2 regions of the Micromonospora sp. NPDC092111 genome follow, and region 2 is predicted to be linked to the other one. Evidence: riboswitches for the same ligand, from Rfam matches in the RefSeq annotation. Region 2 holds a riboswitch; the other holds the start of a gene.
What was found. Region 2 has a riboswitch for cobalamin ahead of ACIQG9_RS11495 (ribonucleoside-diphosphate reductase subunit alpha). Riboswitches for the same ligand answer to the same signal wherever they lie in the genome.
Positions count from the first base shown of each region.

Region 1 (3,405 bases), on a different contig from region 2:
TCCAGGCCGACGCTGGCGGCGATCGCCTGGCGCAGGCCGGGCAGGGCGCGGGCGTTGCCCCAGACCTGCGGGGCGCGCAGCACGGCGAGCACGAGGTTGACCCGGGCCTCACCGGTGGGCGCCTCGGCGAGGACGTGCAGCCCGTCCCGGATCTGCACGTCCTTGACCTCGCAGAGGTAGCCGTCGAGGTGCAGCACGAAGTCGTCGAAGTCGTCGGCGGCCGGCATCGCCTCGGTGTGCAGGTCGTGGTGCAGTTCGGCGGCGCGCACCAGGTCCCAGATCTGGTTCCGGACGGTGGGCACCTTGGTCGGGTCGAGGGCCTGCACGGTGGCGTACTCGTCGAGGAGCTGTTCCAGTCTCGCCAGGTCGCCATAGGTCTCGGCGCGGGCCATCGGCGGCACCAGGTGGTCGACGACCACGGCGTGTGCCCGGCGTTTGGCCTGGGTGCCCTCACCGGGGTCGTTGACGATGAACGGGTAGACCAGCGGCAGGTCGCCGAGGACGGCGTCGGGGGCGCAGTCGGCGGCGAGGCCGAGCCCCTTGCCGGGCAGCCACTCCAGGGTGCCGTGCTTGCCCAGGTGCACCACCGCGTCGGCGCCGAAGCCGCCGTCGGCGACCGACGCCGCCAGCCACCGGTACGCGGCCAGGTAGTGGTGGCTCGGCGGCAGGTCGGGATCGTGGTAGATGGCGATCGGGTTCTCGCCGAAGCCGCGCGGCGGCTGGATCAGCAGCGTCACGTTGCCGAGCCGCAGCCCGGCCAGGACGAGGTCGCCGTCGTCGGTGTAGAGCCGGCCGGGCGGGTCACCCCAGTGCTCGCGGATCCGGTCCCGCAGCCCGGCCGGCACGGCGTCGAACCAGCGCCGGTAGGTCGCCCCGGGCACCCGCGCCTCGGCGGCGGCGAGTTGTTCCGGGGTGAGCCACTCGACGTCGTGCCCGCCGGCGGCGATCAGGGCGTGGATCAGCGCGTCCCCGTCGGTGGGCGGCGGCGCGTCGCCGAGGTGGTAGCCGGCGTCGGCGAGGGCGGCGAGCAGCCGGACCGCCGAGGCCGGGGTGTCCAGCCCGACGGCGTTGCCAACCCGGGAGTGTTTCGTCGGGTACGAGCTGAGCACGATCGCCAGCCGCTTGTCGGCGTTGTCCAGGTGCCGCAGCCGGGCCTGCCGGACGGCGATGCCGGCCACCCGGGCGGCCCGTTCCGGGTCGGCGACGTAGACCGACAGGCCGTCGGCGTCGATCCGCTTGAAGGAGAACGGCACGGTGACGATCCGGCCGTCGAACTCGGGGATGGCGACCTGCATCGCCGCGTCCAGCGGGGAGAGCCCGGCGTCGCTGCCGGCCCACTGGTCCCGGGTGCTGGTCAGGCAGAGCGCCTGGATCACCGGCACGTCCAGGGCGGCGAGCGCGCCGACATCCCAGGCGTCCTCGTCGCCCCCGCCGGAGGCGTCGGCGGCGACCGTCCCGCCGGCCGCGAGGACGGTGACGACGAGGGCGTCGCAGCGGGCGAACAGGTCGAGCAGCCCGTCGCCGGGGGCCAGGCCGCGCAGCGAGCCGCAGAAGATCGGCAGCGGGTGTCCACCGGCCGCGCCGACCGCGCCGGCCAGGGTCTCGACGAAGCCGGTGTTCCCGACCAGCGCGTGCGCCCGGTAGAAGACGATCCCGACCGTCGGCCGCCCCCCGTCGTCCCCCACGCCGGCCACCGGCGGGTCGCCGAGGATCCCGTACGCCGGGGTGGGCTCGGGCGGGTCGAAGCCCTCGCCGGTGAGCAGCACCGTGTCGGAGAGGAACCGGGCTAGCTGGGCCAGGTTTCGCGGACCGCCTTCGACCAGGTAGGACAGCGCCTCGGTGGCCACTCCGGCGGCCACCGTGGAGGCCGCCGTCAGCTCCGCGTCGGGCACCGACTCGCCGCCGAGGACGACCGTCGGCACCCCGGAGTCGAGCACCGCCGCCAAGCCGTCCGGCCACGCCTGCCGGCCACCGAGCAGGCGTACGACGGCAAGGTCGACGCCGTCGAGCAGCGCCGGCACGGCGTCCACGCCGACCCGGGCGGGGTTGGCCAGTCGGTAGCCGGCGGCACTGGCGCGGGCGGCGAGCAGGTCGGTGTCGGCGGTGGACAACAACAGGATGCGCACGGACAGCTCCGGAGAGTGACACCCGAGCCGCCGCGAGGGTGGTCGGGTGAGGCGAGGGTGGGCACCGGTCAGCGGTGGCGGCAGGAGTACCGGCTCATCCGCGTCGACCGACGCGGAGGGTCGGCGCGGTCGTCAGCGGTGCGCGGTGGGGCGACCGGCGCAGCGGCCACCGGCCGACGCGGCCGTACCGCTGAACCCCGGGGCGGCGGTGCCGCTGAACCCCAAGACGGCGGCACGACTGAAGTCCGGGGCGGCGGCACGACTGAGCGCCGGAGCGGCGGTGCGGCCGATCGCGGCCCCGGCGGCACGCCGGAGCGGGAGACGACGGTCGTCGTCGACAATGGGGACGCTGCGCGTCATCGGGTCCTCCTCGGGTGTCCACGCCCTGGGGCTCTCCGACGGCCGAAGTATCCTGGCTTCCCGGATCGACGCTCACCCCCGGCCTTCCAACCGCAGACACACGGCCGTGACTCACGAGGGGGGATCGCTCCCCGGTGACAGTGGCGGGACCGCGCCGGAATCACACCGGCTTCCTTCACTGCCGTCAGGCCGCGAATGCTGCCACACCCGTCGCCCCGAGGTCAACGGCCATCGCCCGGCCACCCCGGAGCAGACAGCCAATCGACGCACGGCGATCGTTCACCCTTTCCACCATTCACCAGCGACGATGTGTCACCGACGCGGGGAAGGCACGGTCGCCATTGCGGCCGGCGGGACCCTCGCCGGCACGGGGCAGCCCAGGGCCGGTGCCAGGGCGACACCAAGGCGACACCGAGGCGGCCAGAGCGATCCGGCCGGACGGGTTCCCGACCCGTTCCCCGACCATTCCGCAGACTCCGTACGCTCCCCGCACCCGGCCCACCCAGCCGGGTGGACGGCGGGCCGCCCGCCGCCCGCCCCAGCGGACACCGGTCGGCCCGACGTGGCGGTGATCACTGGACGGGCGGGTTCTCCGGTGCGCGAGGCAGGGAGAACACACCGGCCGCACCCACACCCTCTCAGGCCACAGCCGCGCGGCCTTCCCACCGGCACACCCCGGCCGTCGAGGTCGCCCGACCGGGAACGGGCCATCGCCCGGCAGGGCCAGACGCAGCGTAGGGCCGCCGTCGACGGGGCGGACGGGAGCGGCGACCGACGGGGCCAGCAGACCGGTGAGAACGGAAAGTCAGCGGATCCGACGCTCCGGGTGGGCCCGGTTCCAGGCCCGCATCCGCTCCGGGTAGCCGGTCCTGGCCGCCTCGTAGAGCGGCACGGCATGCCGGTGCGCCAGCTTGGCCGC
Region 1 covers NZ_JBIVRQ010000001.1:171,717-175,121, forward strand. The annotation lists gene cobN (cobaltochelatase subunit CobN) at 1-2,126, opposite strand, end outside; cobalamin riboswitch at 2,532-2,662, opposite strand; gene ACIQG9_RS00755 (hypothetical protein) at 3,292-3,405, opposite strand, start outside.
Region 1: linked by a shared signal. The riboswitch ahead of cobN (cobaltochelatase subunit CobN) and the one ahead of ACIQG9_RS11495 (ribonucleoside-diphosphate reductase subunit alpha) in region 2 are both predicted to bind cobalamin.

Region 2 (3,405 bases):
TCCGGTCGATCGCCCGGTCCAGTGCCCCCACCGCCAGCCGGACCGTCGCGGCCAGCCCGACGAAGTCCACGGCCAGGCCCGGCCGGTCGACACCGGTCGAAGCGGCCGGTTGCGCCCGGTCGAAGCCGGTTCCGGCGGCGGATTCCGCCTGGTCGGGGCCGGTTCCGGGGGTCAGGCCCGCCGGGTCGACGCCGGTTCCGGCGACTGGGTGGGGCGCGGCGGGGTCGGTGCGGGCGCCGGTCGGCGTCGGGATCAGGTGGGCGGCCAGGTTGATCGAGCCGAGGGTGCAGACCGCCGTCTCGTCGTCGCTGGTCACCTCCAGGATCTCGGTGCACAGGTTGGAGTGGTGCACCACCCCGCCGCCGTTGCCGACCTGGTTACAGGTGCGGTTCGCCGCGTCGGCGAACGTCAGCCAGCCGTTGCCGGTCTGCGCCAGGGTGCGCATCATCCGGCCGTACAACGTGCGGGCCGGCAGGGTCCGGACGGCCCGGCCGGCCGCCTCCGCCGCCCGGTACGCGGCGTCGAACTCGTCGCCCCACAGGTCGACCAGCTCCGGCACCTCCTTCGGGTCGAACAGCGACCAGTCGGCGTCCGCCTCGACCCGGCGCATGAACTCGTCCGGCACCCAGTTGGCCAGGTTCAGGTTGTGCGTACGCCGGGCCTCGTCGCCGGTGTTGTCCCGCAGCTCCAGGAACTCCTCGATGTCGGCGTGCCAGGTGTCCAGGTAGACGCAGGCCGCGCCCTTGCGCCGGCCGCCCTGGTTGACCGCCGCCACGCTGGCGTCCAGGGTGCGCAGCCACGGCACGATCCCGTTGGAACGGCCGTTGGTGCCCCGGATCAGCGACCCCCGCGAGCGCACCCGGGAGAACGAGATGCCGATCCCGCCGGCGAACTTGGACAGCTTCGCCACCTGCGCGTAACGCTCGTAGATCGAGTCCAGCTCGTCCCGGGGCGAGTCGACCAGGAAACAGGAGGAGAGCTGCTGGTGCCGCGCCCCGGCGTTGAACAGGGTCGGCGAGCTGGGCAGGTAGGCCAGCCGGGCCATCGCCCGGTACAGCTCGCCAACCTCCGCGACGGTGTCCGACAGGCCGGCCGCCACCCGCAGCCAGAAGTGCTGCGGCCGTTCCAGCACCGCCCGGGTGTGCGGGTGGCGCAGCAGATAGCGGTCGTGCAACGTGCGCAGGCCGAAGTACTCGAACGCGTCGTCGTGGGCATGGTCGACCAGGGCTTCGAGGGTGGCGGTGTGCGCCGCGACGAAGCCGGCGAAGCCCGGGTCCAGCAACCCTTCCGCGTACGCTGCCGCGACGCTGTCGCCGAACGTGGTGATGCCCTGGCCGGTGGTCTCGTCGGCGATCCGCCCGGCGAGCAGGCGCGCGGCGAGCGTCGCGTACGCCGGCTCCTCGGCGGTCAGCCCGGCCGCCGCCGCGATGGCCAGCTCGGTCAGCTCGCCGGGGTCGGCGTCGGCGGTCCGCCCCGACTCGACCAGGGCGAGGATCCGCCCCGGGTCGGTGTCGGGCAGGTCGTGGTGGTGCCGGTGCAGCAGGTCCCGCAGCGCCCCGACGGGGGCGAGGGTGGATGACGCCGTCACGTGCTCTCCTGGGTCGTCGGTGTGGGACCGCAGGAGGGCACGACGGCACGCCGGATCCCCGCCGGTCGGTGTGCCGGCGGTGCTCCGTACGGCTCGACGGCCCTCCCACGGGACCCCGAGGTGGTACGCGCACCCGGTCGGGCGCGCCCTGCTGGCAGGTCTTCGGACTCACGGGCAGGCGCGTCTCCGCGCTTGGCCTACTGGCCGTCGCTTCCCGGGCCCCGTCGGGCCCAGTGCTCGAATGACGGCGGTCGTTCCCGCTCACCGCTGCGGGGCAGTCCCGGACTCGCACCGGGTTCCCTGTTCGGCCCGACGCCTGGCGGACGCCGGAGCCTGGCGGACACACGTGTCGCACCAGCAGTGCCAGTGATCCTAGATGTAGTGGGTCGCAAAAAGCCAACACACCACATGCTGTGGGCGTGTCACCTCCGCCGGGCGCGTCCTGCGGGCAGGAGTCGGCCGGGTCGTACCCGTCGCTGGGCGTCGTCAGGCCACCGCCCGGCCGACCAGCGCGCGGTTTCCTTCCGGCCACCCCGGCGTCTTGCGGGCAAGGGCTGGTCCGGACCTGGCTGGGTCACGAGCCGAGCCCGATCGTGGAGGTCACCGGCACGGCGGCGGCCAACCCGAGGAACACGGACGCCCCGCTGGTCCCGATGGATGCCCTCCCGTGCCAGCCGTTGCCATCCGTTGCCGTCCGTTGCCGTCCGTTGCCGTCCGGTCACCGGGATGGTCGGCGGCGCGACGGATTCGTCCCCGCCGCCCGGTTTGCCGCCGCTCATGCCGGGAAGTCGGGGAACGTGCGAGCGCTGATGACGAAACTGGAACAGACCACCGCGCTGGACCGGGTGAGCGACCGGTTGCAACGCGCCGTGCAGGCGACGCTGCGCCCCCAGCGGGTCCGTGACCTGCTGCACGGCGTCTTCCTGGGCCACCCGCTGCACCCGGCGATGGTGCAGGTGCCGGTGGGTGCCTGGCTCAGCGCGGCGGTGGTCGACCTGCTCCCCGGTCAACGGCGCGCGGCCACCACCCTGGTCGCGCTCGGTACCGTCAGCGCGGTGCCGGCCGCCGTCGCCGGGCTCAACGACTGGGCCGAGCTCTCCCGTGACCAGCGCCGGGTCGGGCTGGTCCACGCCGCCGCCAACACCATCGGCCTGACCCTGTACGCCGGCTCCCTCGCCGCCCGGCTGCGCGGCCGGCACGGCACCGGTAGAGCACTGGCGTACCTCGGGTTGAGCGCGGCGAGCGCGGGGGCGTACCTCGGTGGGCACCTGGCGTACAAGCAGGGGGCACAGGCCAGCCAGAGCGTCTCCGAGCTGCACCGGATGGGTGACCAGTGGCAGCCGGTGGCCGACCTGGCCGAACTCCCGCAGCGGAAGCTGATCACCCGCGAGGTGGACGACGTCTCGGTGATCCTCTACCGGCACGGCGACGAGGTCACCGTGATGCTGGAGCGCTGCCCGCACCAGAGCGGCCCGCTCGGCGAGGGCGAGGTGCAGGAGATCGACGGGCACGCGTGCGTGGTCTGTCCCTGGCACGGCTCCGCGTTCCGGCTCAACGGCGGCGAGGTCATGCACGGGCCGTCCGGTACCGACCAGCAGATCCTGCCCACCCGCGTGGTCGACAACATCCTCCAGACCCGCCTGCCCTGACCCGCCCCGCCCACGCGCCCGCCCGCTCGCCCGCCGGGATGCCCGCTCGCCCGCCGGGACGCCCGCTCGCTCGTCGGGATGCCCGCTCGCTCGTCAGGACGCCCGCCCGCTCGCCCGCCGGGATGCCCGCTCGCTCGTCGGGACGGTTGCCCGCTCGCCGGGACGCCC
Region 2 covers NZ_JBIVRQ010000004.1:191,192-194,596, reverse strand. The annotation lists gene ACIQG9_RS11495 (ribonucleoside-diphosphate reductase subunit alpha) at 1-1,552, opposite strand, end outside; cobalamin riboswitch at 1,745-1,893, opposite strand; gene ACIQG9_RS11490 (Rieske 2Fe-2S domain-containing protein) at 2,386-3,237, shown strand.